2 linked regions of the Streptomyces venezuelae genome follow. The protein of the gene in region 1 interacts with the protein of each later gene in a pairwise test. Links are inferred from orthologs where the notes say so. Each region holds a gene or a part of one and is shown on either strand. Other genes may lie near its edges. The genes, in order: DEJ46_RS08540 and DEJ46_RS05785.

Region 1 (13,847 bases):
CCGGCCTCCGGCTGAACGAGGACCGCGCCGATCAGCTGGCGGCGGAGTACGACGCGAGCCAGAAGCGCCGCGAGGAGCAATAACCCCGCGTACACACTCCGTTAAACAAAACAGACCACACGGTCGCTTGAGCGCCCCGACACGGAACAGTGTCGGGGCGCTCTGGCGTCATGGCACTGAGTGTGTTTTGCTGAGGGTACTCAGTGCCACAAGCGTCTAGGGGAGCTCCACATCATGGGCAAGGACTTCGACCTGTATCGGCCCTCCGAGGAGCACGACATGCTCCGTGAGTCGGTGCGCGCGCTGGCGGAGGCGAAGATCGCTCCGTTCGCGGCGGCGGTGGACGAGGAGCACCGGTTCCCGCAGGAGGCGCTGGACGCGCTGGTCGCCAACGACCTGCACGCGGTGCACGTGCCGGAGGCGTACGGCGGCGCGGGCGCGGACGCGCTGGCGACGGTGATCGTGATCGAGGAGGTCGCGCGGGTGTGCGGCTCGTCCTCGCTGATCCCGGCGGTGAACAAGCTGGGCTCGCTGCCGGTGGTCCTGTCCGGCTCGGAGGAGCTGAAGGCGAAGTACCTGGGCCCGCTGGCCAAGGGCGACGCGATGTTCTCCTACGCCCTGTCCGAGCCCGACGCGGGCTCCGACGCGGCCGGCATGAAGACCCGCGCGGTGCGCGACGGGGACTTCTGGGTCCTCAACGGCGTCAAGCGGTGGATCACCAACGCCGGCGTCTCGGAGTACTACACGGTGATGGCCGTCACCGACCCCGACAAGCGCTCCAAGGGCATCAGCGCCTTCGTCGTGGAGAAGTCCGACGAGGGCGTCTCCTTCGGCGCCCCGGAGAAGAAGCTCGGCATCAAGGGCTCCCCGACCCGCGAGGTCTACCTCGACAACGTCCGCATCCCCGCCGACCGCATGATCGGCGCCGAGGGCACCGGCTTCGCCACCGCGATGAAGACCCTCGACCACACCCGCGTCACCATCGCCGCCCAGGCCATCGGCATCGCCCAGGGCGCCCTCGACTACGCCAAGGGCTACGTCAAGGAACGCAAGCAGTTCGGCAAGCCCATCGCCGACTTCCAGGGCGTCCAGTTCATGCTCGCCGACATGGCCATGAAGCTCGAGGCCGCCCGCCAGCTCACCTACGCCGCCGCCGCCAAGTCCGAGCGCACCGACGCCGACCTCACCTTCTTCGGCGCCGCCGCCAAGTGCTTCGCCTCCGACGTCGCCATGGAGGTCACCATCGACGCCGTCCAGCTCCTCGGCGGCTACGGCTACACCCGCGACTACCCCGTCGAGCGCATGATGCGCGACGCCAAGATCACCCAGATCTACGAAGGCACCAACCAGGTCCAGCGCATCGTCATGGCCCGCAACCTCCCGTAACCACCAGCCCCTCGAAAGGAGACAGGCCGTGACCCTGAAGATCGCAGTCTGTGTGAAGTACGTCCCCGACGCGACCGGCGACCGCGGTTTCGCCGACGACCTGACGACCGACCGCGAGGCCGTCGACGGCCTGCTCTCGGAGCTGGACGAGTACGCGGTCGAGCAGGCCCTCCGCATCTCGGAGGAGTCCGACGACGCCGAGGTCACCGTCGTGACCGTGGGCCCGGACGACGCCAAGGACGCGCTGCGCAAGGCGCTGTCGATGGGCGCCGACAAGGCCGTCCACGTCAACGACGAGGACATCCACGGCTCCGACGTCATCGCCACCTCCGCGATCCTGGCCAAGGCCCTGGAGAAGACCGGCTTCGACCTGGTCGTCTGCGGCATGGCCTCGACCGACGGCACGATGGGCGTCCTGCCGGCCCTGCTGGCCGAGCGGCTGAACGTGCCGCAGGTGACGCTGCTGTCCGAGGTCTCGGTCGACGGCGGGACGGTGAAGGGCCGCCGCGACGGCGACTCCGCCACCGAGCTCCTGGAGGCCCCGCTGCCGGCCGTCGTGTCGGTCACCGACCAGTCCGGCGAGGCCCGCTACCCCTCCTTCAAGGGGATCATGGCTGCCAAGAAGAAGCCGGTCGAGGAGCTGGACCTGGACGACCTGGACATCGACGCCGACGAGGTGGGCCTCGCCGGGTCCTGGACCCTCGTCGACGCCGTGGCCGCGCGTCCGGCCCGTACGCAGGGCACGATCGTCACGGACGAGGGCGACGGCGGCAAGCAGCTCGCGGCCTTCCTCGCCACCCAGAAGTTCATCTGACCCACCGTCAGCCAGACACCCACTCAGGAGCAATGAATCATGGCTGAGATCCTGGTTCTCGTGGACCACGCCGACGGTGCGGTCCGCAAGCCGGCCCTCGAACTGCTGACCCTGGCCCGCCGCATCGGCGAGCCCTCGGCCGTCGTGCTCGGCGCCGGCGAGGCCGCGGCCTCGATCGCCGCCACGGCCGGCGAGTACGGCGCGGCCACCGTGTACGTCGCGGACGGCGCCGAGTTCACCGACCAGCTGGTCGTCCCCAAGGTCGACGCGCTGACCCAGCTCGCGAAGGAGAAGGGGGCCGCCGCCGTCCTGGTGACCTCCTCCGGCGAGGGCAAGGAGATCGCCGCCCGCGTCGCGCTGCGCCTCGGCTCCGGTCTGATCACCGACGCCGTGGAGCTGGAGGCCGGCGAGAACGGCCCGGTCGCCACCCAGTCCGTCTTCGCCGCCTCGTACCAGGTGCGCTCGACGGTCTCGCACGGCGTCCCGGTCATCACCGTCAAGCCGAACTCCGCCGCCCCGGAGGCCGCCCCGGCCGCCGGCTCGGTCGAGAACGTCGCCGTCGCCTTCACCGGCAACGCCGCCAAGGTCGTCTCGCGCACCCCGCGCGTCTCCACCGGCCGCCCCGAGCTGACCGAGTCCGCGATCGTGGTCTCCGGCGGCCGTGGCGTCGGCGCGGCCGAGGGCTTCGCGGTCGTCGAGAAGCTGGCCGACTCGCTCGGCGCGGCCGTCGGCGCCTCCCGCGCTGCCGTGGACGCCGGCTGGTACCCGCACGCCAACCAGGTCGGCCAGACCGGCAAGCAGGTCTCGCCGCAGCTGTACGTCGCCGCGGGCATCTCCGGCGCGATCCAGCACCGGGCGGGCATGCAGACGTCGAAGACGATCGTGGCCGTCAACAAGGACGCCGAAGCCCCGATCTTCGACCTCGTGGACTACGGCGTGGTCGGCGACCTCTTCGAGGTGCTGCCGCAGCTGACGGACGAGATCGGCGCCCGCTGACCGTTCCGTCGCCCGACGCGAAAGGGGGCGGTGAGTGGCACTCTGTGCCACTCACCGCCCCCTTTCCGTGTGCCTCGCGTCAGATCCAGCCGTCGAGCGGGACCTCTTCGCAGAGCCGGACGACCGGCCTGCGACCGGTCAGGCCGACTCCCGAGGAGACCTTCACGCGGACGCCGGGGCGCACCGCGTGCAGCGGCCCGTCGACGCGGCAGCGGACCGTGAAGCCCTCCGTCATGTACACCGGCCAGAGGTCCGCGTCGGCCGCGGCGACCCCGCGACGTACGGATATCACGCCCTCACCCTCGCTGAGTTCGGGCGAGAGCTCGGTCGACCCGCAGGTCGGGCAGAGCAGTCGCTGGAAGGTCGTGGTGTGACACCAGCGGCAGCGCTGGAAGTAGAGCTCGGCGTCGGGGCCCGCCTCTTCGGCGGCCTGGACGGCGGCCCCGCTCCTCAGTCCGGTGTGGAACACGATGGGTTCTCCTTGCACTCGGCGGCTCGACCGTGCATGGAGCAAAGATATGGCACTGAGTGCCATCAAATAAAGACCTGAGTTCCCTCAATTCGAGATACCGGGATCCCTCACAGGGGATGCGTGATCCCGTCACAAGAGGGCGGGGCCCCCTCACGAAGGACGCGGGAACCCCTCACGAGAGGCGCGAGATCCCGCCCTCAGTCCTCACCGAGGCTCGACTCCACCTCGCGCACCACACGCCACATCGGGGTGGACCGCTTGGTGATGACCACCACGACGTCCTCGTTCTCCTCGGCCGGCGCGACCGCGACCGCGTCCGGGCTCCAGGTCGCCCGGACGAACTCCAGGGCCTGGTCCACCTCCGCCAGCGGGTCGCCCTCGCCGCCCGAGCGCAGCCAGTGGCGCAGGGCGTGGTTGTGGGCGGCGACGACGGCCGCGGCGACCACGTTGGCGCGCAGGGTGCCGTCCCGGCGGTCGGCCCAGCGGGTGCGCAGGTAGTCGCCGAGGGTCTTCTCGTACCGCCAGACGACGGAGAGCTCGTACGTCCGCAGTCCGGTCACCTCGCGGGTGAGGCGGTAGCGCTGCACGGAGAAGGTCGGGTTCTCGGCGTACATCCGCATGACGAGGCGGGCGGCGTCGCAGACGCGGACGATCGGGTCGTCGGAGTCGGCGCTCGCCGCGAGGAAGCGGGTCATGTCGGCGAGGCACTGCTCGTGGTCGGGGAAGACCACGTCCTCCTTCGACGGGAAGTACCGGAAGAAGGAGCGGCGGCCGACACCCGCGAGCGTGACGATGTCGTCGACGGTGGTCTGCTCGTAGCCGCGCTCGAGGAAGAGCTGGAAGGCCGCGGCGATGAGGGAGTCCCGCATCGCGGGCTTCGGAGAGTTCGTCGAGGCTGTTCCCATGGCCCGAACCTAACACTCGAACCGCTCGATGCGGCACTTGGTGCCGAGAGAATCCGGCACCGAGTACCGCATCGAGGGTACGGAGGGTCAGTGCGGGCTCAGCGCGGGGCCTGCCGCACGGCCGGTCGCCACGGACTCAGCGCGGGGCCATCCGCAGGGCGCCGTCCATGCGGATCGTCTCCCCGTTGAGGTAGTCGTGCTCGACGATCATCGTGACCAGTCGGGCGTACTCCTCCGGGCGCGCGAGGCGCTGCGGGAAGGTGACGCTCGCCGCGAGACCCGCCCTGACCTCCTCGCCGAAGCCGGCCATCATCGGGGTGTCGACGATGCCGGGGGCGACGGTGACGACCCGGATGCCGAACTGCGCGAGGTCGCGGGCCGCGGTGACGGTCATGCCCGCGACACCCGCCTTGGAGGCGGCGTAAGCGATCTGGCCGACCTGGCCCTCGAAGGCGGCGATCGAGGCGGTGTTCACGACGAGGCCGCGCTGCCCGTGCTCGTCGGGCTCGTGCCGGGCGATGGCCTCGGCGGCGAGCCGCATCACGTTGAACGTCCCCAGCAGGTTCACGTCGAGGACCGTGCGGAAGAGGTCGAGGTCGTGCGGTCCCTTGCGGCCCAGGATCCGGGCGGAGGGGGCGATGCCCGCGCAGTTCACGGCGAGCCGGAGTTCGGCGCCGTCGGCGTCGATCGCGGCCAGGGCCTCGCGCACCTGGTCCTCGTCGGTGACGTCCGCGGCGAGCAGGCGGACGCCCTCGGGCAGCGGCCCGGCGGCCGCGACGGCCTTGTCCAGGTCGAGGCCGTAGACGGTGGCGCCACGAGCGGCGAGCGCGGCGGCCGTGGCGGCGCCGAGGCCGGAGGCGGCGCCGGTGACGAGAGCGGCGGAGCCGGCGATGTCCATGGAACTCCTCGTTCGTATCGTGCGGGTGGGACCCTGCCGCCGGGATGGCCGCCGGATCGGGCGCGTGCCCGCGGGGGACCGCGCGGTCCGCGCGATCTGCGCCGCCCACCATAGAACCGCAGGCAGTGCCCCCGGAAGCGGAAGCAGGACATCCTCCAGGGGTGGCCGACCGGTCGTAGACTTCCGCCATGGGGCGAACGAGTGACGCGCGGGAGCGCATCCTGACCGCCGCGAAGACGCTGATGCTGTCGCGCGGCTACTCCGCCCTGGGCGTGGCGGAGATCTGCAAGGCCGCCGGGGTCCCGAAGGGCAGCTTCTACTACTTCTTCGCCTCCAAGGAGGAGCTGGCCCTCGCCGTGATCGACGAGCACTGGACGGACCAGCGCGCCGACTGGACGCGAGCGCTGGACGGGGACGGCGTCGGGGACGAGGACGGAGGCATGGACGGAGACGGGGGCGTCCGGCCGCTCCGGGGGCTGCGGCGGCTGTACGAGTCGACCGCCGCCGAACTGCGGGACGGGCAGCGGAGCTGCGGCACCGTCACGGGCTGCCTCCTCGGGAACCTGGCCCTGGAGATGAGCACCGGGACGGCGGCCGTGCGGGAGCGCCTGCGGGAGATCTTCGACGAGCAGGTGGCCCTGGTGGAGAAGACCGTCGCCGAGGCCCGCGGGCGCGGCGAGGTCACCGTCGCCGACGCCCACGAGGCCGCGCGCGCCCTCGTCGCCCAGCTGGAGGGCCAGGTCCTCTTCGCCAAGCTGTACGACGACGTGGGGCGCCTCGACGTCCTCTGGCCGAACTCCCTGGCCCTGCTGGGCGCGAGGGCCTCCACTTTGACTGAATGACCGTCAGAAGGGCTTTGTCGGCAGGTACTTGCCGTTCAGCGTGATGACGGCGCGCTCGCCGCCCTCCGGGTCGGCGACCTTCTTCACGTCGAGCGTGAAGTTGATCGCGGAGATGATGCCGTCGCCGAACTGCTCGTGGACCAGGGCCTTCAGGGTGGTGCCGTACACCTGGAGCATCTCGTGGAACCGGTAGATCGTCGGGTCGGTCGGGATGCCGCCGTCGATCGAGCCCCGGGTGGGGATCGTGCGCAGCAGCCGTACCGCTTCCTCGTCGAGGCCGAGGAGCTCGGCGACCGCCCGGGCGGACTCATCCGGCAGCGGGTGCTGGCCGAGGACGGCGGCGGTGGTGTAGGCGACGGAGAGCCCTGCGGCGTCCGCGATCCGCTGCCAGGTCAGGTCCTTGACGGTCTTGGCCTCGACGGCGGCGACGGCGAGCTCGCGACGGGCGGTGGGGTCGAACTGGGCGTGCACCATGAGAGATACGTCCTTCGTCGTGAATCTATGGGGGGGTGGGCGGGTTCAGGCGGCGGTGACGGCCGGGCGGGCGGTGGTGTCGAGCTCCTCGACGGAGCCCGCCGCGATGTCGAAGACCCAGCCGTGCAGCCGTACGTCGCCTTCGGCGAGCGCGCGGGCGACGGAGGGGTGGGTGGCGAGGTTGGCCAGCTGGGCGGCGACGTTCTCGCGGACCAGGGCGGCCACGTCTCCCTGGCGTCCGGCCGCCGCGGCGCGGGCCAGGGAGGCGTCCGCGTGGCGCAGCCAGGCGGCGACGGCGGGCGCGGCGGCGAGGTCGTGACCCTCGGCGAGCGCGGTCATCGCTCCGCAGGCGGAGTGCCCGCAGACGATGACGTCCCGTACCCCGAGGACCGCGACGGCGTACTCGACGCCGGCGGAGACCGCGTCCGCGCCCGGGGTGTGGGCGGGGAGGAGGTTGCCGACGGTACGGATGACGAAGAGCTCGCCCGGGTCGGTCTGGGTGATCAGCTCGGGGACGACGCGGGCGTCGGAACAGCCGACGAAGAGGGTTCGGGGGCGGTGGACGGTGGCCAGGCGGGCGAAGAGGCCGGCCTTGGCGGGGAAGACCTCCCGCTGGAAGCGGTCGATTCCCTCGGCGAGATGAGGCATGCCTTCACCCTGCCCGACCAGTGCCTATAGCGTCCAAGACCGGTCATCGATCTCTGCCATAGATGGCATCTATAGCCTGTCTACACTTGTCTCATGCAGCCGGAACTCCGCCACCTCCGCTACCTCCTCGCCGTCGCCGAGCACGCCAACTTCACGCGCGCGGCGGAAGAGCTCCGTATCGCCCAGCCGACGCTGTCCCAGCAGATCAAGCAGCTGGAGAAGGCCCTCGGGGCCCAGCTCCTGGACCGCACCGGCCGGACCGTCCGCCTCACGGACGCCGGGGAGACGTACGCGCGGTACGCCCGGCGCGCTCTCCGGGACCTGGCGGCGGGCGAAAGGGCGGTGCTGGACGTACGGGACCTGTCCCGCGGCCACCTCCGGCTGGCGGTCACCCCCACCTTCACCGCGTACCTCACGGGTCCGCTCGTCGCCGCGTTCCACACGCGCCACCCGGGGATCACCGTGGAGGTGCGGGAGCTGACACAGGACCGCATCGAGGCCGAACTCCTCGCGGACCGCGTGGATCTCGGCATCGCCTTCGACGGCGCGCACCTCGCGGGCGTCGAGGCGACGGGGCTCTTCACGGAGACCCTCGGCCTGGTCGTCGGCCCGGCGCACCCATACGCCGGCCGCACCGAGCCGCTGCCGGTGGCGCAGCTGACCGACCGTCACCTGGCGCTGCTGAGCGAGGACTTCGCGACCCGACGGCATGTCGACGCGTATGTGACGGAGCACCGGGTCAGCCCCCGGATCGCGGTGGAGGCCAACTCCGTCAGCGCGCTCACCGAGATCGTCCGGCGGACCGCCCTCGCCACGGTCCTCCCCGACGCCGTGACGCGCGACCACCCGTACCTGACACCCGTTCCGCTCGCCCCCGCGCTCCCGTCACGCGGCGTCGCCCTGCTGCGCCGCACCGGCGGCTACCGGAGCACGGCAGCCGAGGCCTTCGCCGAACTGGCGATGGCGGGTGAGACCGGCGAGTGGGACACCGGGGCCGAACCGGCCGTAGCGGGCGACGAGTCGGATCGGGGTCATCCGATCGGCTGACCCGGGGGTCACCCGTTGAGCCCTCCGGGTGCAGCCGGGACGCCGACGGGGTGAGGCGCGGTACGACACCAGGATGGAAGGGAGAGAGCGGGCGGCGTCCTCCCGACGGCCCTCGCGATTCCCCGAGTTCACTGGAGCGGACCCCATGAAGCACGTGAAGAAGGCCTCGACGCGCACCCGTGCCGTGACCGGCGGCGCACTGGCCGCGGCCATCGCGCTCGGCGCCTTCGGTGCCTACTCCGCCAACGCCACCGGCGAGGAAACGGCGGCCGCTCCAGCCGCGGCCGTCGCCGAGGCCGACGCCAAGAACAAGAACACCACCCGGTCGACGCACCTCACCATCGAGGCCGCCACCAAGGCCGCACAGGCCACCCTCGACGCCGCAGAGAAGGAGAACCAGCGCGTCTCCGTCGCCGTCGTCGACCGCAACGGCAACACCCTCGTCACCCTCCGCGGCGACGGCGCCGGCCCCCAGTCCTACGAGTCCGCCGCCAAGAAGGCCTTCACCGCGGTCTCCTGGAACGCCCCCACCTCCGAACTCGCCAAGCGCCTCGCCCAGGCCCCCAACCTCAAGGACATCCCCGGCACCCTCTTCCTCGGCGGCGGCGCCCCCGTCACCGCCAAGGGCGCCCCCATCGCCGGCATCGGCGTCGCCGGCGCCCCCTCCGGCGACCTCGACGAGAAGTTCGCCCAGGCCGGCGTCGCCACCCTCGGCAAGTAGGCCGGAGGCCTCACCCACGCCCTCTCCCACCTCCCCCAACGCCTGTGCCCCCTGGGCCAGTTCTGCGAAACTGCGCCGACCGACACGGGAAGGCCGAGGGGGGACCGGACCGTTGGGTCCCATGACGCTGTCGTTCGTGGCGGTGGGTGTGCTCGTCCTGGCGGAACTCGTCTGGGCCGTACGGATCGTCCCCGAGGGATCCCGTTCCCGCCGCAGCAGGTGACCTACGCCGAGGGCACGGCCCTGGCCGTCGCGCCGCGGCTGCCGCCACGGTTCGCTGCTCATCCCGGCCCTCCGGTGGAATCACCATGCGTGATTCCACCGGAGCGCAGAACGTAAGCCCGCTGCCTAGCGCGCCAGGCCCCGGCTGATGACCAGCCGCTGGATCTGGTTGGTGCCCTCGAAGATCTGCATGATCTTCGCCTCGCGCATGAAGCGCTCCACCGGGAAGTCGCGCGTGTAGCCGTAGCCGCCGAGGACCTGGACCGCGTCCGTGGTGACCTTCATGGCCGTGTCGGTGGCGATGAGCTTGGCCGCGCTGGCCTGGCGGCTGAAGGGCCGGCCGAGGTCACGGCGGCGGGCCGCGTCCAGGTAGGTGGCGCGGGCCGCGTCGACCGCGGCGGCCATGTCGGCGAGGAGGAAGCCGAGGCCCTGGTGGTCGACGATCCGGCGGCCGAAGGTGGTGCGCTCGTTGGCGTAGTCCACGGCGGCGTCCAGCGCGGCCTGGGCGAGGCCCGTCGCGCAGGCGGCGATGCCGAGGCGGCCGCTGTCGAGGGCGCTGAAGGCGATCTGGAGGCCCTGGCCCTCCTCCCCGATGCGCCGGTCGGCGTCGAGGAGGGCTCCGTCCCAGTACGCGGAGGTGGTCGGGACCGCCTGGAGGCCCATCTTGCGCTCGGGCTGGCCGAAGCTCAGCCCTTCGGCGGCGCCGGGGGCGAGGAAGCACGAGATGCCGTGGCTGCCGGGCGCGGTGCGGGCGAAGAGGGCGTAGAAGTCGGCCTTGCCGCCGTGGGTGATCCAGGCCTTCGTGCCGGTCACGCGGTATCCGCTGCCGTCTTCCTGGAGCTCGGCCTTGCAGGCGAGGGCGGCCGCGTCCGAGCCGGCCTGCGGTTCGGAGAGGCTGTAGCCGCCGATGGTGCGGCCCTCCAGCATCGCGGGCAGCCAGCGCTCCTTCTGCTCGGCGGTGCCGAAGGTGTGGAGCGGGTGGCAGGCCAGCGTGTGGACGCTGGTGGCGACGGCGACGGCCGCCCAGCGGGCGGCGAGCTCCTCCAGGACCTGGAGGTAGACCTCGTACGGCTGGCCTCCGCCGCCGTACTCCTCGGGGTAGGCGAGGCCGAGGAGCCCGGCCTCGCCGAGGGTGGTGAAGAGACCCTCGGGATAGGTCTCGGCGGCCTCGTGCTCGTTCACCCGGGGAGAGAGCTCCTTGTCGGCGATCTCCCGGGTGAGGGCGATGAGGTCCGCCGCTTCGGGGGTGGGAAGCAGGCGGTCGACATCCATGGCGACTCCAGCGGCGCGCAAAGTGGTACTGGGGCAGGTACTGCAGTACCGCTTAGCGTAGCGCAGCCGGGTCCGGACGTAACCCCCCTCACCGGGGCTCGAGGCCCCGGCGAGGGGCGGCCTGGAATACTGGCCGGGTGATCGAGACCTCCTCCGCCGACGCCCCGAAGCTGACGGGCCGCGGAGCGGCGCGCCGCTCCGCCCTCTTCGAGGAGCTCGTCGCGCTGCTCGTCGGCGAGGGCTTCGCCCGCCTGACGCTCGACGACCTGGCCGCCCGGCTGCGCTGCTCGAAGCGCACGCTGTACGGCCTGGCCGGCAGCAAGGAGCAGCTCGTCCGGGCGGCGGTCGTGCACTTCTTCCGGCGGGCCACGGCCCGGGTCGAGGCGGTCCTCGCCGCCGCGACCGACCCCGCCGAGCGGCTGGCGGCCTATCTGCGCGCCGTCTCGGCCGAGCTGGCGCCGGTCTCGCCGCAGTTCTTCGACGACGTCGCCGCCTTCGAGCCGGCGGCCGAGGTGTACGAGCGGAACACCCGCGCGGCGGCCGGCCGGGTCCAGCAGCTCATCGAGGAGGGCGTGCGCGCGGGTGTCTTCCGCGAGGTGCACGTGACCTTCGCGGCGGACGTGATCTCCTCGGTGATGGTCCGCATCCAGCGGCGCCAGGTGGCCGCGGCGACCGGCCTGGCCGACGCCGAGGCGTACGAGCAGCTGGCGGAGCTGCTGCTCAGCGGCCTGCGCAAGGCCTGAAGCACGAGGACGGTATGTTTCGGCTTCGGCCGGACTACTTCACCAGGGGGCCCAGTGACCACGCGGAACGGCCGCACGGTACGTGACCTGCGGCGCGAGAACCGCACCGCCGTCCTCCACCGTCTGTACTTCGACGGGCCGATGAGCCGCTTCTCGCTGGGGCCCGCGACCGGGCTGAGCTCGGGCTCGGTCAGCAACGTGGTGGGCGAACTCGTCGCGGAGGGCCTCGTGGAGGAGGCCGGCAGCGTCGACTCGGCCGGCGGGCGGCCTCGTATCCTCCTGCGGATCACGCCCGGCAGCGGCTGCATGATCGGCGTCGACGTCGGCGAAACACGGGTCAGGGTCGAGCTGTTCGACCTCACGCTCACCGAACTCGCCCGGGCCGAACGCCCGTTGGCTGTCGAGAGTGCCCATCCGAACGAGCGGTACGAGGTCGGGCTCGTCGTCGGTCTCGTCCGCGACGCCGTCGCGGAGGTGCTCGCCGCGGCGGAGGTGCCCGCCGAGCGGCTCCTCGGGGTCGGGGTCGGCGTGCCCGGCATCGTGGCCCGTACCCCCGAGGACGGTGCCGTCGTGCACGGCCAGACCATCGGCTGGGACGCCGTCCCGCTGGAGCTGCTCCTGCGGGAGGCCGTGGAGCTGCCGGCCTCGGTCCCGTACCGGATCGACAACGGCGCCAAGACGCTCGGTCAGGCGGAGATGTGGTTCGGGGCCGGGCGGGGTGCGCGGAGCGCCGTGGTCGCGCTCTTCGGCTCGGGCGTCGGCGCCTGCGTCGTCACCGACCCGATGCGGCCGGGCCGGGCGCTCGAATGGGGACACCTGACGGTAGAGGTCAGGGGGCGCCGCTGCCGCTGCGGCTCCCGGGGATGCCTGGAGGCGTACGCGGGCGCGGGCGCGCTCCTCGACCGGTGGCGCGAGGCGGGCGGGGCGGTACCGGCCGGGGCGGACGAGGAGACCGCGCTGACGGCGATGCTCGCCGCGGCGTATCCCGCCGACGCGGGGCGGACGCCCGACGCGGCGGCGCTGGCCGTCCTGGCCGAGACGGCCGAGTACGTCGGCGCCGGCTTCGCCGACCTGATCAACCTCTTCCAGCCCGAGCGGATCCTCGTCGGCGGTTGGGCGGGGCTCCAGCTCGGCGCCCGTTTCCTGGAGACGGTCGCGGGCCACGCGAAGGAGTACGCGCTCGCGTACCCGGCGGCGCGGGTCGACATCACGATGGGAACGCTCGGCCCCGACGCGGTGACGGTCGGCGCCGCGATCCTGCCGCTCGCGGACTTCTTCGCCCGCGGCGGCCGGCGCGCCGAACCGGAGCTCGCCGAGGAGGAGCCGGCCTGGGCCCCGACCGTACGGGGACGGGAGGCGCACTGACCGCGCGCCCCCCTTCTGGCCGCCGGGCCGTCGTGACCCGGCAGACAGGCAGGTCCTAGGCGACGGACCCTATGCGGCCGTGCGGCTCGCGGGGGCCGTCGTGGTGGATCGGGGTGTGGGCGCCGGTGAGGGAGGCGCCGCTGCCGCCGCGACGGTTGGCGACGATCTCGGCTCCGATCGAGAGAGCGGTCTCCTCGGGCGTGCGCGCGCCGAGGTCGAGGCCTATCGGGGAGCGCAGGCGGGCGAGTTCGAGGTCGGTGACGCCGACCTCGCGCAGGCGCTTGTTGCGGTCCTCGTGGGTGCGGCGGGAGCCCATCGCGCCGATGTACGCGACGGGAAGCTTCAGGGCGGCCTTGATGAGCGGCACGTCGAACTTGGCGTCGTGGGTGAGGACGCACAGCACGGTGCGGCCGTCGACCTCTGTCGACTCCAGGTAGCGGTGGGGCCACTCGACGACGATCTCGTCGGCCTCGGGGAAACGGGCCGGCGTCGCGAAGACGGGCCGCGCGTCGCAGACGGTGACGTGGTAGCCGAGGAACTTGCCGACGCGCACGAGGGCGGCGGCGAAGTCGATGGCACCGAAGACGATCATGCGGGGGGCGGGGACGGAGGACTCGACCAGGAGGGTCAGCGGCTGTCCGCAGCGGCTGCCGTCCTCGCCGATCTCCACGGTGCCGGTGCGGCCCGCGTCGAGCATCGCGCGGGCCTCGCTCGCCGCGGTGCGGTCCAGTTCGGGGTGGCCCCCGAGCTGCCCCTCGTACGAGCCGTCGGGGTAGACCAGGAGGGCCCTGCCCATCAGGTCGTCGGGGCCCGAGACGATCCGGGCCACGGCCGCCGCCTCCCCCGTGGCGGCGGCCGCGAGCGCGGCGGGGAAGACCCCGCCGCGCACCGGGGTGACGAGGATGTCGATGATGCCGCCGCAGGTGAGGCCGACCGCGAAGGCGTCCTCGTCGCTGTAGCCGAAGCGCTCGACGATGGTCCTGCCGTCTTCGAGGGCCTGCCGGCACAGCTCGTAGACCGCGCCCTCCACACATCCTCCGGA
Region 2 (13,908 bases), 580 kb from region 1 along the record:
CTGGGCGTCGAGACCGCCGAGTTCCTCGCCGACCAGCTCGCCCACGGCATGATCGTCGGACTCTTCCAGGGCCGAGTCGAGGCTGGACCCCGCGCGCTAGGGAACCGTTCGATCCTTGCCTCTCCGCTGGAGTCCGGGGTCGTCCAGCGGCTGAACGCGACCGTGAAGTTCCGGGAGCCGTTCCGCCCCTTCGCCCCCATGGTCCTGGCCGAACGCGCCACCGAGTTCTTCACCCTGGGCCAGGAGGCGCCGTACATGTCGATGGCGTCTGGCGTGACCGACAAGGCGCGCGAACACGTCCCCGCCATCGTGCATGCCAACGGCACCTCGCGCCTTCAGATCGTCACCCGGTCGCAGAACCCGTTCATGCACGAGGTCCTGAACGCCTTCGCGCGCCGAACCGGGGTGCCGGTGCTGATCAACACCTCGCTCAACGTCAAGGGCAAGCCGATCTGCGGGACGCCGGCCATGGCCCTGGACTGCCTGGTCGACTCCGGGCTGGACGCCCTGCTGCTGGAAGGGCGGTGGATCACCAAGTGAAGATCGGATACAGCTTCTGGGGCTTCCTCGGCAACGGGATCACCGACACACCGGACGGGGGCCGCAGCCACCGCCGCCCGCTGATCGACGCCCTCCTCGACCGCGGGCACGAGATCGTCTTCCTGCAGCCCAACCGCGACCTGCTCGAAGCCGGCGACGACCTCGGCGGCGCCTACGCCTTCGACAGCGGCCGGCCGGACATCGACGCCCTGTTCCTGGAATGGCGCTGGGCCGTCGACGGCCGCAACACCACCGCTTGCGACGCCGAGGACCACACCTGCGACCTGCATCGCCAGGCCGAGCTCATCATGCGGTACACCGTGCAGCGCGGGACTCCGACCGTGATCTGGGACAAGGACCGCAAGCTCCGGCCGGACAGCATGTGGCGCCGTTCCCCGCGCACCACGGTGTGCGAAGCGGCCCTCGAACCGGCGCCGGGCGCCCACCGTCTGCTCTTCCCGGTCGAGGACCGCCTCCTGGAGCAGGCGGATCCGACCGCGTTGGCATCGAAGCACCGGGACATCGTGCTCGGGTATGTAGGCAACCAGTACGACCGGGACCAGCACTTCGACCGCTTCTTCTCCCCCGCCGCCGCATGCTTCGACCACCTGGTCGCCGGCAAATGGACGAGGACGAGCCGCTGGCCGCACGTCCGCTTCCTCGGCAGAATCCCCTTCGAGGCAGCTCAGGGCGTCTACGGCAGATCCCTGGCCACGGTGCTCATGCTTCCCGAGCGGTACACCACCGTCGGGCAGATGACACAGCGCATCTTCGAGGCAGTACTCGCCGGCTGCCTCCCGCTCGCCCCGGCTGACATCCTGCACGTCGATCGGTTCGTGCCCACGGAGCTGATTGTCAGGTCGGGCCGTGAAGCGATCGAGCGACTGTCCTACCTGCGGCGGATCGCCGGCACCCAGGAGCACGCCGACTTGATCGCTGCATGTCTGGACCGCCTGGACCCGTTCCGGCTGAGCAGGCAGGTCGATGCTCTGGAGGCCGTCCTGGAGACGGCCGTCGGTCCCGTCGCTGTGGGGCGGGGAGCGGCCTAATGCGGCTGACCACCCAGGCCGTGGCGCCTGGATCATCCGAACGTGTCCCGCCGGGCGGTCCGGCCGGGCATCCGATCGACTCTACGCTGGAGCACCATGAAGAAGGTCGCCATCGTCGGCTGCGGAGGCAGCGGCAAGTCGTTCCTGGCTCGCGAGCTGGGCAGGATTCTCGACGCCCCGGTGACGCACCTGGACGCCGCGTTCTACGACGACGAGTGGAACGCGCTGCCCTTGGACAAGTTCGCCGACCTGCAGCGGGAGCTGGTCGCGCAGCCGCGGTGGGTGATCGACGGGAACTACAACTCGACGCTGCAGATCCGACTCGACGCGTGCGACACCGTCGTCCTGATGGACGTGTCGACCGTGGCGGCGCTGTACGGGATCTTCTCCCGGCAGATCCGGCACGGGGCCGGGCACAAGGGCAACGGGGTGCACAACCGCATCAACTGGGGCGTGATCAAGTACGTGGCCACGTACCGCAGCAAGATGCGCCCGCGCGTCATGTCCAAGATCGAGGAGTTCGCCTCCGGCCGGGCCGAAGTGGTGCTGCTGACCAGTCGAGGTCAGACGCGGCGCTGGCTGCGGAAGGTTGCCGCCGAGCACCGCTGAGCACTCCGCGCCCTCGAGGGGAGGGTGCGGCGTGAACATCACCAACCCCTTCCTGGACCCCACCCGTCAGGCGGAGTTGTACGGCCACGCCTCCCGCCTGGCCGGGCGATCCAACGCCCTGCTGCGGGCCAAGACCGCCGGTCGACCTGTACCGGACGCGATCGTCCAGCTGGTACGAGCGCACCACGATCGGCCGGATCGTCTGGGTCTGGTGCTGGACGTCGGCTGTGGCCGCGGCACGAGCAGCATGGCCCTCGCCCAGCAGCTCCGGCCGCAGCACGTCATCGGGCTCGATGCCGCCCCGGCTCTGATCGAGCAGGCTCGCCGGCGCGCCCGTCACGTGCCCGGCCTCCAACTGAGCTTCCTCCGAGGTGATTTCCACCAGGTCCCCCTGCCGACCAGCTCGTGCGATCTCGCCGTCGCCGCGTTCTGCCTATACCACTCGACGCACCCGGAGACGGTGATCGCGGAGCTGGACCGGGTTCTCCTCCCCGAGGGTCTGGCCGTGCTCGTCACGAAGGACCTCCACAGCTACCGGGAGATGGACGAGCTGGTTGCCACCGCCGGCCTCGATCTACGGGCCACCGGGCACGAGAGCCTCTACGTCTCGGCGCACAGCGGCAACCTCGCCGACCTGGTCTCCCCGTCGCTAGACGTCCTGCGCACAGAGGACGAGGAACACAGCTTCACCTTCGACGGCCACGACCACGTGGCCGAGTACCTCGCCACCAACCCGAAGTACCACCTGCCTCGTGGTCTGTACGGCAACCCGGGTGCGGTGGCGGCAGCTCTGCGCGACGTCCTGCCCGATCGGCCGCTGACCACACGGTCCGTCGTCACGTTCGTCGTGGCCCGGCCGACGAGGGGCCGATCATGACGGCCGGCTGCTTCATCAAGCACTACGAGACTCCCGCACGGGTCACCGCCGCTGTCCGCCACCACGCCTGGATCGCCGAGCACGCGTCTCCGCTCCGGCAGCCGGCCGTGACTGCCGTTGGGTCGACCAGCGTGACGTTCGAGCGCGTCGAGGGCCGTCCGGCCAGGCCGGAGGACCTGCCGCTTCTGGCGGAGCTGCTGGGCGATGCCCATGGGGCCGCTTGGACCAGCGATCTCAGGTCGGCCCCGCTGACTGCGCCGCACCACTTCCAGGACGGCACCACGCTCGACGGCTACCTGGGCCCCCGCCAAGCAGCCCTACAGCGGCGGCTTGAGCAGGGGTATCTGCCGGACGAGTTCGCCCTGCACGGGATGCTCACTCTGCTGGAGAAGACCGCCGAGGGGCCCACCTCCTTCTACAAGGACAGCAACCCCCGGAACTTCCTCATCACGGAGACCGGTGCCGTCTACACGGTCGACACCGACGACCTCACACTCGCCCCGCTGGCGTACGACCTGGCCAAACTGATCGTGACGTTGATCGCGACGTACGGACCGCTGTCCGAGGGTGCTGTCGACGAAGCCCTGGCGACTTACAACCGAGCCGCCGCATGCCATGACGTCCGACTCGGCGCGACGGGCCGTGAACGGCTCGACGACTTCGTCGCACTGCACGCCGTCCTCACAGCCCCGTACGCCGGGCTCAACGGCTACCAGCACGGCTGGCTGCCCGGCATTCACAGACCCCGAGGTTCCGCATGATCACGACCGAACTCGTCTTCGTCCGCCACGGCGAGGCCCAGTGCAACATCGATGGCGTGGTGGGAGGGCCGCGCACGTGCACCGGACTGACCAACCTCGGCTATGCACAGGCCGAGCGGGTCGCGTTACGGCTCGTCGCCGAGCACCGGGAGAGGCCCTTCGACGCGCTCTACGCCGGCCCGCGCATCCGCCTGCGCCAGACCGCCGAGATCATCAGTCAGGCCCTCCGGATCCCGATGCTCGTGGACGAGCACCTCGACGGCCCGGTGCACGGCGCCGCCGACGGCCTGCCCTGGAGGGAGGTGAAGAACGCCGCCGACGGCGGGCCTCATGCCCACCCCGACACACCGTGGGCCGAGGGATCCGACACCTGGAACGGCTATCTGGAGCGCGCCGGGGGCTTCCTCCAGCAACTCCTCGAACGGCATGAGGGCGACCGTGTCCTGTTCGCGGCCCACGGCGAGACGGTGATCGCCGCGAATACCCTGCTCCTGGGAGTTCCGATCGGCTCGCCGGCGGGGTTCGCCGTGTCCCACGGCTCCATCACGAGGTGGCAGCGTCATCTCAACCGGCTGGGGCAATGGCGGTGGATGCTCGACCGGCACAACGACATCGAGCACCTGACGACTCTGACCGCAGCGGAGACCGACTCGTGATCGCGGCCTTCGACGACCCGCGCATCGAACTGGCCCGCGAGACGGTCGGAGCCGTCCGGGTACTCGCCGACCCCAAGCTCCCACCCCGCCTCCTTCGCCTGACGGACACCCGCGGACGAGAGTTCTTCGCCAAGCACCACAGCGAGCGGGAGCGCTACTTGCGGGAGGTCCACTCCTACGGCGAGTGGGTGACCTACCTGAACGGCCATGCTCCCAGGATGGTCGCTCGCCGGGACGCGACGTGCACGCTGCTGCTCACGGCCTTCCCCGGCGCGAGTGCGGACACCCTGGCACCGGGATCGCCCGAGGAGGAGCAAGCCCACTACGAGGCCGGGCGAGTCCTGGGGACTCTCCATCACACCACCGTGATCCCGCGTACCGGTGCCATCGGTGCGGAACTGGCACAGCGTCTGGGTTCGTGGATCGCCCGGGCGGACCGGGCCGACCTCATCTCCGCGGCCGAGCACAACCGCCTGCGTCACAGTGCGGACGTCCTGGCGAACACCCTCATGGACAGTGCGGTGTGCCACCTCGACTACCAGCCCCGGAACTGGCTCGTCGGTGCCGCCTTCGGGCTCTGCGACTTCGAGCACATGCGCCGTGACGCCCGTATCCGCGACTTCGCGCGGCTCGAGTTCCGCCGCTGGCAAGCGGCGCCCCAGCTCCGGAAGGCGTTCTTCGCCGGCTACGGCACTCCGCTGACCGATACCGAGCAGCGCCTGCTGGAGTCGTTCGGCGCCATCGAGGCGGTCACCTCCCTCGTACGCGGACACGAGCAAGACGACCTCGCCCTCAGCACCCACGGCCGCACCGTCCTGGCCCGGCTGACCTGACATCCCCCTCCCTTCACTCAGGAGACCTCCGTGTCACAACACCTGCCCCACGTCGCCGCCGCCTTCCCACGACGAGCGGTGGTGACCGGCGCCGCCGGCTTCATCGGCTCCCACCTCGCCCACGCCCTCGCCCAGGCGGGGACCGTCGTCATCGGCGTCGACCGCCGGAACCCGGCCGTCGACCACACGGCCGCCGCCAACCTCGTCCCGCTGCACGGGATCCCCGGATACGTGCACATCACCGCCGACCTGCTGAACTGCGCCATCGACCCGCTCCTGATCGACGCGGACGTCGTCTTCCATCTGGCCGGGATTCCCGGCGTCCGCCCGTCGTGGGGACCGCAGTTCGGCGAGTACGTCGCCTCCAACATCCTGGCCACCCAGCGCGTGATGGAGGCCGCCACACGGATCGGCGTGCCGCGACTGGTGGTCGCCTCCTCCTCCAGTGTGTACGGCCCCACCAGCGGCGGTGCGAGCATGGAGACGGATCAGCCGCGGCCCTCGTCGCCCTACGCGGTCACCAAGCTCGCCGAGGAGCAGCTCTGCCTGGCGCACGCCGCGCAGGCCCACTGCGCCACAAGCGTCGTCGCCCTGCGGTACTTCACCGTCTACGGCCCCCGGCAGCGCTCCGACATGTTCACGCACCGCGCCCTGCAGGCCGCCCTGACCGGCCGGCCGCTGCGCCTGTACGGAGACGGACACCAGCGCCGGGACTTCACCTACATCGACGACGCGGTCTCCGCCACGATCGCGGCCGCCACAACGTCGAACGCGAGGGACGTGATCAACGTGGGCGGCGGCTCCAGCGCCTCACTGCTCGAAGTCATCGGCATCGCGCGAAGCCTCGTCGGCCGCGAGATCGAGGTGCACCAGGAGAACCCTCGCAGCGGCGACGTCCTCACGACCCGCGCCAACCCCGGACGCGCCCACGAGGACCTGGGGTGGCAGCCACAAGTCGACCTCCACAGCGGCATGCGCTCCCACATGCAGGCCCTCGCCGCCGAGCCGGCCGTGTACGGCCGCGCGGCATAACCAGCCAAAAGGAGAAGGAGATCGCCGTGGCCGGCACCACAGCGCAGCAGACGACACCACGCCACCACATCGCCATCATCCCTTGCCGGTGGGGCTCTTCCCGGTTTCCGGGCAAGCCCCTGGCCCAACTCGGAGGCAGGCCCCTGCTCTGGCACGTCCACCAACGCTGCTTGGAGGCGAAACGTCTCGACGGCGTGGTGGTCGCCACGGACGACGAGCGCATCGAGGAGGTGTGCCACCAGCTGGGCATCGAGTGCGTACGCACGGGAGAACACCTCACCGGCACCGACCGCGTCGCGGAGTGCGCCGAACACCTGGCCGCCAACGCCTACATCAACGTCCAGGGCGACGAGCCGTTCATCGCCCCGGCCGCGATCGACGCCGTCTCCCAGGCGCTGGACCACCTGCCCCCTGACACACTCGCGGTGAACGCGTACACGCAGCTGGACAGCACCGGCGCCGTGCTCGACCACAACGTCGTCAAGGTCGTCGTCGGGACCGGCGGGAACGCCCTGATGTTCTCCCGGAACGCGATCCCCTACCCGCGAGCGGGCCGCCCGACATACCTCCGTCAGCTGGGGCTCTACGGCTTCACGCGCGAGGCTCTCAGTCTCTTCCGCCACCTCCCGCAAGGGCCACTCGAACGAACTGAAGGCGTGGAAATGCTGCGCTTCGTCGAGCACGGCCACGGCGTACAGATGGTCGCCGTCGTGAACGGCGGCGTGGCGGTCGACACGCCGGAGGATCTGGTGAGGGCCGACGCCATCCTCCAGTCCCTACGCACATGAGGAACCTTGATGAGCAACGACCCGTGGAACACCATCCGCACGCTTGCCGCGCTCTTCACCCAGCTCGACGGCGAACGCGGTATGACTCCGGAAGAGCAGTGGACCCTGCAGGTCCTGAAGATCTCCGAGGAGGTCGGTGAAGCCGCCCAGGCCGTCATCGGCGCCCGGGCGACCAACCCCAGGAAAGGACACAGCCACACCTGGGACGACGTGCAGGAAGAGGTCACCGACTGCGTGATCACCGGCATGGTCGCCCTGGCACGCATGCGTCCCGACGACGCCCCGGACTACTTCGCCGCCGTACTCGCGAGGAAGGCGGCGAAGTTTCTGCCCGGCTCGGCCGGTGCCGCTGAGGGCGCATAGCCGCATCGGCTTTCGTCCGCCGGCGTCCGGCTCGGTGCGCTACGCCCAACGCACCGAGTCGGAAATCTCCGTCAGAGCTCGTCGGTCGGATCCCACACGTACGGCAGGGTGTTGTCGGCTTCCCACAGGTCCCGGTGAATGGCCTCAAGCAGCTGGATGCGCTGCTTCAGCTGCGGTACCAGTTGCTGAATCCGGTCGATCGCTTCCTTCGGCTCGGCAGGGAGGACAGTGCGTGTCAGCAGCATCATCTCCCTCCTGGCGTCCTTGTTGATGGCTGCATGCGGCACACGCACGATGACGGTGTAAGCGTCGACCTCGGAGATCCCCCACTGCCCGTCGGCATCCCTGACGGCCCAGATCACGGAGTGGGTCGACGGGGAGAGGGTCAGCTGCGTGTCGGGGCCGATCATGGCGCTCAGCACCGGAAGGTGGACTCCGTCGTCGCCTGCGAGAGCAGCTGCCTCTTCCGCGGTGACGACCGACGGCCTCTTGGTCAGCGAGTTGGCGATCCGGCGCCTGGAGGCGTCGTCAAGGGACTCCGCCGGCGTCGAGGTGGGCATCTCAGGATTCGCGTTCTCGGTCCAAGCGTTGCGTGCCCCGCCAAGCGGGTCCGTCTCGGTGTCTCCCTCGTCGCTCCACCACGTGATCACAACGAGTCGGCAGTCGGGCAGACTCGCCGGGTAGAGGACGTGGGAGACGACGTCGACAGTCTCCCAACCGAGCGCGGGCAGAGACATCTTGAATACGTGCCCGTCCCGGTTGACGGAGTGACCGGCGTCCCCCTCCCATATGCGCGCCACGTCAGCATCCTTGCAAACGTCGCCGATCAGCCCGAGCAGCTCCGGGTCGTCGCCGTGCCCGGCGAGCGCGTACTTGAGCATGCGTACGTAGGCGGCGACGTGCTGGTGCCAGTCGTGGTACTGGACACGGGCCTCCTGGCTGGTCAGAGCCCAGCGCATGAGGTTCGCACCCGGCTCCATCACCCAGGGCCACCACTCAGCCATGGCTTGGTTGTAAGCAAGGATGTTCCACTTCGCGTCGCACAGGTAGGTGGGGTCGGGCATCTGCTTGTCCACCAACAGGCGCAGAGCGCTGCGCACCCGGGAGTCGCCGCCGGCGTCCGGGTCAGCGGTGTTGAGCTGGTTGTACAGGAGCAGGGCGTGATGCTCGTCGCGGTCGAGCTGCAGCAGGTCAGCCAGGTTGTCGCACTGCTCGCGGTCCAAGCGGCGGGCGGTGGCTCCTCGCTCCAGGTCGCGGTACCAGCGCTCCGACTTGAGGATCGCCCGGGCGACCTCTTCCTGGGTGACGACGCGCCCTCGCCGTCGGCCGGCAGCCTTGCGCCAGGCGCGGAGCTGACCACCGAACCCCATCACCTGGCCGGCGGTCGGCGTTCCCTGCGCGTCACCGAGGGGGGTCTCCTGGCTTTCGGCTCCGTAGCCGCCGGACCGGCTCCCCTTCGTGCTCATCTGAGCTGTCCCCTCTCCATCTACACGTGTACTTGTCCGAGAAGGCGACACTGCCTAGATCAAGGCGCACCAAAAAGGGGCCGCCGCAATATGCGCCGACCCCGCCCTCGATCTCCCTACTCAAGAGTACGTGATCATTTCCGGGCCGCTGGACCAAGATCGAATCCCTGTGGCGGGCGCCACTTCCGCCAGTGAAGGTTGTTTACAGGTAAACCACAACGAGTGCGCCTTCGCGGCGAATCGGGCATTCGACCGGCAGATAATTTCCGGTTTCGAAACCGGAAAAAGATTGCCGCTTTTTCGCTTGGGACACACCTGACCCCGCGCTTCCGATTCCTACCACCCATCGCCATCTCAGACGGCCCATCACATCACCAGCAGGGTCAACGGAGTTGGGCACGCGAAGGAGAACGTGGGCCCTTCACTCCTCCCGTTCTACGCGCGTCACACCCTTGTGTCTGGCTCGTTGACGGAGATGCGACGGGAGGGCTTAAATCCTTCTGACCAGCTAGTTCAACAGCTTGTTCGTGACACGCGACACAGGGGTCTGATCAAAATGTGGCACCGGCCACACGACTGCCGCTCCATCGCTGGCGCAATCCCGCGTCACGTTGCAGGCCGTATATCCCGGCAGGCGCGTTGCGATTAGTAGAGAGTTCTTGAGCCAAGTCTGGATCTTGACGAGGCCCCTGCGTATGTTCATCGTCCCCGCGGCGGCCGCACCGGGAGTAGTGAGCACGAGGAGCAGGGTGAGCAGCAACCGGACAGTTTAGGTCCTCAAACAGCGGCGGCGTCCAGGAGCGGGAACTCCCGGACGCCGGACGCCTCACTGCGCAAACCCGCCCCGGCAAGGGCGGAGATTGCCCACCATCACCGCGCTGGTCCCTTCCGACGGGGCGCGCCAGCACGGCAACACTGCAAAGGAGATTCTGGCATGCCCTCTTCCCTGCGCGAAAGGCCCGAAAGTCCGGTCTGCGCGGCCACCCCCTTCCCACCGGGCCTCATACGGCCTGGATCCACCCGCGGCCCGGCCAGCCTGCCGGCATGCTCCCGCCCGTCGCGCGGGAGCGGCCGATGAGCGGGGAAGCACGCGAGTGGGTGTGGGAGAGCAGCGAGAGCAAGGGCACCGCGCGTCTGGTCCTCCTCTCGATCAGCGACCGGGTCGCCGACGAGCAGTGTGTCGCCTTCGCCTCCGTGGCCAGCCTCGTAAGGCGTACGAACGCCTCGCGGACTGCGGTGCGGGAGGCCCTGGACCGGCTCCTGGCCGGGGACGAGCTGGAGGAGCTCGTCGACCTCGAAGGCCCGCAGCGGAGCACCGTCTACCGCCTGCCTCTCGCGGCCAAGGCTCTGACTCAGGGCGAGCCCATGGCCGACGCCTTGCCTGCGGACGAGGCGATCCCCGAGCGGCCCCTCCACCTCTCGGCCCTCCGGCGGTACGGCATCCGGCCCAGGAACGGGACCGATTCCGACCCCTCATCCCGGATCTCGGCACGTACGGATTCCGCCCCCTCCAGCCGGAAACCGACCCCCCGACGGGTCGGAATCCGGCCCCCGGAAGGAACGGATTCCGACCCCCAGAACCGTAGTGAACCGAAGGTAAACCCTAGGAACAGCAGTTCCACTGCCGTCACCACGGCCGGCGAGTGGCAGATCGACCCCGCCTCGCACACCTGGGCTCTTCAGGAGGGCCACCTCGCCCGACTCGGCGAGCACGGACTGCAGGCGGCCGACGAGAAGTGGCGCGCGCACCGAGCCGCCTGGTCACGCCGTTCGGCGGATGTCTGGGCCGCCGACTGGCGGGCCTGGGTCGCCCGGGAGCGTTCGGGCCGCCCGAACCTCTACGCGCTGCCGGGGAGCGGTGCCGGGCCCGCTCCAGCAGGCCGGATGACCCGAGCGGAGGCTCACACCGCCGCCCTCCTCGCAGCCCTCGAAGAGCCGACCGGAACGGAGTAGCACCCCGTGGACCGACGAGAAGTCGCCGCAGTCCTGGCCTACATCGGCCGACTCGACCCCCGCACCATCCGCACCGAGACCGGCGAGGCCCGAGATCAGATCGCGCAGTGGCACGAACTGCTCGCCGACGTGCCCCTGGCCACAGAGCACGGGTGGGACGCCCGCGCCGCGATCAGGGCGCACATCCTCGACTCGCCGTTTCCGATCCTCCCGGTCGACGTCGCCCGCAAGTGGCGCTCCCATCGACGCGACCGCCTCGGCCGGCACACCGACCCGACGCCGGCCACGGATCCGGACAACGTCTCCGCCTGGCGGGCTGAACTCGCAGGCCGTCGAGATGCCGTTGCCACCGGCACCGCCGCGCCCTCGACCCACCAGCAGATCACCAGCGGTCGCGTCCAGCCCGACCTGGAGACCCGGCTTCGCGCAATCGGCTCGTGCATCCCACCGGCCGTCCGCACGGAACTGGCCCCTTACCGGCCCGCCCGCGCAGCACGTGAGGCAGCCATCGCCCAAGGCCACGCGGACTACCTCAGTGTCCGGTGCAGTTGGTGCCACGCACAGGCGGGCGAACTCTGCCGCAGTCGGCGAGTCGGCCCCGATGGAGGCGCACGCGGCAACGCCCCGCGCGCCACGCCGCACCCCAGCCGAATCGAGCTCGCAACCATGCAGGCCCGGCAACCGGCCGTGGTCGCCTAGCCGCCCACCGGCGGCACACTAGGCGCCGGATCAGGTGCCGTACGACGCCCCCGGCGATGCCCGCTGCCCCAACCTCCACCCGACCCGGGCGGATCCGGCCACCCTGCACGCCGTAGCCGCCCTCATTACCGCGTCCGGCCACCCTCGGCCCCGCCTCCCGCCGGCCGACGCGAGTGACCTCGGAGACTCAACTTGCGCACCATCACCACCCACGAAGCACCCGCGACCTCCCTGCGCGGGATCGCCGACACCAGCTGGCACACGCGCGGCGTGTGCCACGGCATGGACCCTCACGACGCCGACGCCACCTTCTTCCCGCTGCCCCGGGATCGCGAGGCCATCGACGAGGCCAAGACCCTGTGCGCACAGTGCCCAGTGCTGCGCGACTGCTTCAACTACGCCCTCGAGAACAGCCTCAAGGAAGGCATCTGGGGCGGCCTGACCGAGTCGGAGCGCCGCCCCTGGCACGACGGCCTGCATCAGCGGATCGACTACAGCCGCGTGATCGCCGTCTTCCACGGCCGCGACGTTCACCTCACAGCCGCCGAGCGCCACGTCGTCGTCAATCACGCCTACGCCCGGGGCTGGCGCGCAGACCGCCTTGCATTGGCCCTGCAGGTCAGCCACCAGCATGCCCGCGACCTACTGACTCAGGCCGCCAACGCCGTTGCCGACCGCGACCGCTACCACGAAGTACCCCAGTCGCGGAAAAAGCGAGCGGCGCGCAAGCCCGAGACCAGCTCACCCGCGACGATCCAGCCGGTGTCCCGGTCGGTCCGCACAACCTCCCTGACCACCTCGCTCGGAAAGGCCGCATGAGCCCCGATCTGTCGTTCGGCGTCGTCCCCGACCTGCCCCTTCTCCTCGCGATCGTCATTCCCGGTGCCGCTGCCGTCGCTCTGGGCTGGGGGATGCGGCGCCGGGGCTCCATGCGCCGGATCCGACGGTCCGGCAGTCCCGCGGTGAAGGTCGCAGCCATCGCGGCCCTCGGCTGCACCGCCTACAGCGCGGACACGAGCTGGCGGTTCGCCGCCGACTACCTCGACATGGCCGGCACCGCCGAGCGCGCTGGCATGTTCGCCGCCGCCGAACTCGCCCTGTTCGCAACAGCCCTGATGGCTCGGCAGAACCTGGCCACACGGGGAGCGCCCGGCCTGCCGGGCACCCTGGTCTGGGTCATCACCGGAGTCCAGGTGATTCCGGCGTACGCCGAGAGCGGGCCCGTGGGCGGCACCGTCCGGGCCTTCGTCGGCCCGGTCATGGCAGCGATGCTGTGGCACCTCGCCATGGGCATCGAGCTGCGCCTGCGCACGCCTGGTGCCGCCTCCCACGGTCTCCTCGCGACTCTTGGTCGAGAGGTGCGGGAACGGCTGCTGTCCCGTCTCGGCATCGCAGCGCGAGACCGCGACGCCGCACAGATCACCCGTGACCGAGCCACGGCCCGCGCGGTCACCCTCGCCGCCCGCCTCGCCGAGCTCACCCCCCAGCGGCAGCAAGGCCGGCACGGTCGGCGCCTCGCACGGCGTCTGTCGAGGGCGATCGGCGGCTCCGCAGTCGGCACCGACCCAGCGCAGCGGGCCGACCTCCTCAAGCAGCTCGCCGCACGCCGGCACGCCCTCACCCTCGCTACGGTCCCCCTCCCCTCCCCCTGGTCCCCGCCGCACCACAGCCAGGTCGCCGGCATCGAACGGATCGGGGACCGGGTTCTGACCGACACCGAAGCGGGGACCGCCACCCATGGGGACCGGGGACCGACGGGCACCGAGCCGGGGACCGACAACCACCGGGACCGGGGACCGACCGACGCCGAGTCGGGGACCAGTCCCGGGGACCGGGGACACAAGGTCGCCCGTCGGCGAAAGCCGACCACCAGGGCCAAGCCCACAGGCAGCGGCGTTGGCCGGACCCGCAGCCGCCCGGTCCAGCGCCCGTCGCGCGAGCTGGAAGTGGCTGTCGACCAGCTCGTGAAGCAGGTTCAGCCTCACGTCCCCGCCCTGCTGGCGCGGGACGGCAACGAAACCCTCACCCGAGTCCAGCTGCGCGAGATCCTCCGCCGTGAGGGCCTCCAGGGCGGCCGGAACGAACGACTCAGCCTCGTCCTCCAGCAACTGCGGAGTGAGGAGAGCAGCGCTACTACAAGGAGCACCGCCCGATGAAGACCTGCCACCGCTTCGACGTCATCCGCAGGGGGTACGAGCGGGAGATCGGCTTCCTGAGCGCCCACTCCCAGCGGTATGCCGGCAGGCCATCTGCCAAGTCCAGTGCGCATCACGCACTCTCGG

The links.
Region 2: the proteins of DEJ46_RS08540 (region 1) and DEJ46_RS05785 interact in binary tests that used the Escherichia coli proteins (3 or more experiments, as listed by UniProt). The link is inferred for Streptomyces venezuelae from one-to-one orthologs.

Annotation. Positions count from the first base shown.
Region 1 is NZ_CP029194.1:1,916,745-1,930,591, forward strand. What follows is about bases 4,641-7,486. They hold DEJ46_RS08540 (TetR/AcrR family transcriptional regulator), read left to right. Parts: upstream 4,641-5,659; coding sequence 5,660-6,313; downstream 6,314-7,486. Other genes in these bases: DEJ46_RS08535 (SDR family NAD(P)-dependent oxidoreductase), read right to left, coding at 4,710-5,471; cynS (cyanase), read right to left, coding at 6,317-6,787; DEJ46_RS08550 (carbonic anhydrase), read right to left, coding at 6,833-7,435. In the rest of the region: DEJ46_RS08505 (ScbR family autoregulator-binding transcription factor), read left to right, coding at 1-83; DEJ46_RS08510 (acyl-CoA dehydrogenase family protein), read left to right, coding at 235-1,386; DEJ46_RS08515 (electron transfer flavoprotein subunit beta/FixA family protein), read left to right, coding at 1,415-2,200; DEJ46_RS08520 (electron transfer flavoprotein subunit alpha/FixB family protein), read left to right, coding at 2,240-3,196; DEJ46_RS08525 (zinc ribbon domain-containing protein), read right to left, coding at 3,276-3,665; DEJ46_RS08530 (TetR/AcrR family transcriptional regulator), read right to left, coding at 3,866-4,573; transcriptional regulator CynR, read left to right, coding at 7,529-8,482; DEJ46_RS08560 (GlcG/HbpS family heme-binding protein), read left to right, coding at 8,637-9,203; DEJ46_RS08565 (acyl-CoA dehydrogenase family protein), read right to left, coding at 9,552-10,697; DEJ46_RS08570 (TetR/AcrR family transcriptional regulator), read left to right, coding at 10,835-11,440; DEJ46_RS08575 (ROK family transcriptional regulator), read left to right, coding at 11,495-12,805; DEJ46_RS08580 (XdhC family protein), read right to left, coding at 12,861-13,847. UniProt on the Escherichia coli protein: Involved in response to both electrophiles and reactive chlorine species (RCS). Represses the transcription of the nemRA-gloA operon by binding to the NemR box.
Region 2 is NZ_CP029194.1:1,336,289-1,350,196, forward strand. Bases 5,358-8,264 are described here. They hold DEJ46_RS05785 (3-deoxy-manno-octulosonate cytidylyltransferase), read left to right. Parts: upstream 5,358-6,383; coding sequence 6,384-7,145; downstream 7,146-8,264. Other genes in these bases: DEJ46_RS05780 (NAD-dependent epimerase/dehydratase family protein), read left to right, coding at 5,358-6,357; DEJ46_RS05790 (MazG-like family protein), read left to right, coding at 7,155-7,508; DEJ46_RS05795 (helix-turn-helix transcriptional regulator), read right to left, coding at 7,580-8,264. Outside these bases: DEJ46_RS05745 (carbamoyltransferase), read left to right, coding at 1-540; DEJ46_RS05750 (hypothetical protein), read left to right, coding at 537-1,589; DEJ46_RS05755 (topology modulation protein), read left to right, coding at 1,686-2,198; DEJ46_RS05760 (class I SAM-dependent methyltransferase), read left to right, coding at 2,230-3,075; DEJ46_RS05765 (phosphotransferase), read left to right, coding at 3,072-3,836; DEJ46_RS05770 (histidine phosphatase family protein), read left to right, coding at 3,833-4,492; DEJ46_RS05775 (phosphotransferase), read left to right, coding at 4,489-5,325; more of DEJ46_RS05780, read left to right, coding at 5,356-5,357; more of DEJ46_RS05795, read right to left, coding at 8,265-8,974; DEJ46_RS05800 (helix-turn-helix domain-containing protein), read left to right, coding at 10,049-10,927; DEJ46_RS05805 (hypothetical protein), read left to right, coding at 10,934-11,626; DEJ46_RS05810 (WhiB family transcriptional regulator), read left to right, coding at 11,819-12,445; DEJ46_RS05815 (hypothetical protein), read left to right, coding at 12,442-13,782; DEJ46_RS05820 (hypothetical protein), read left to right, coding at 13,779-13,908. UniProt on the Escherichia coli protein: Activates KDO (a required 8-carbon sugar) for incorporation into bacterial lipopolysaccharide in Gram-negative bacteria.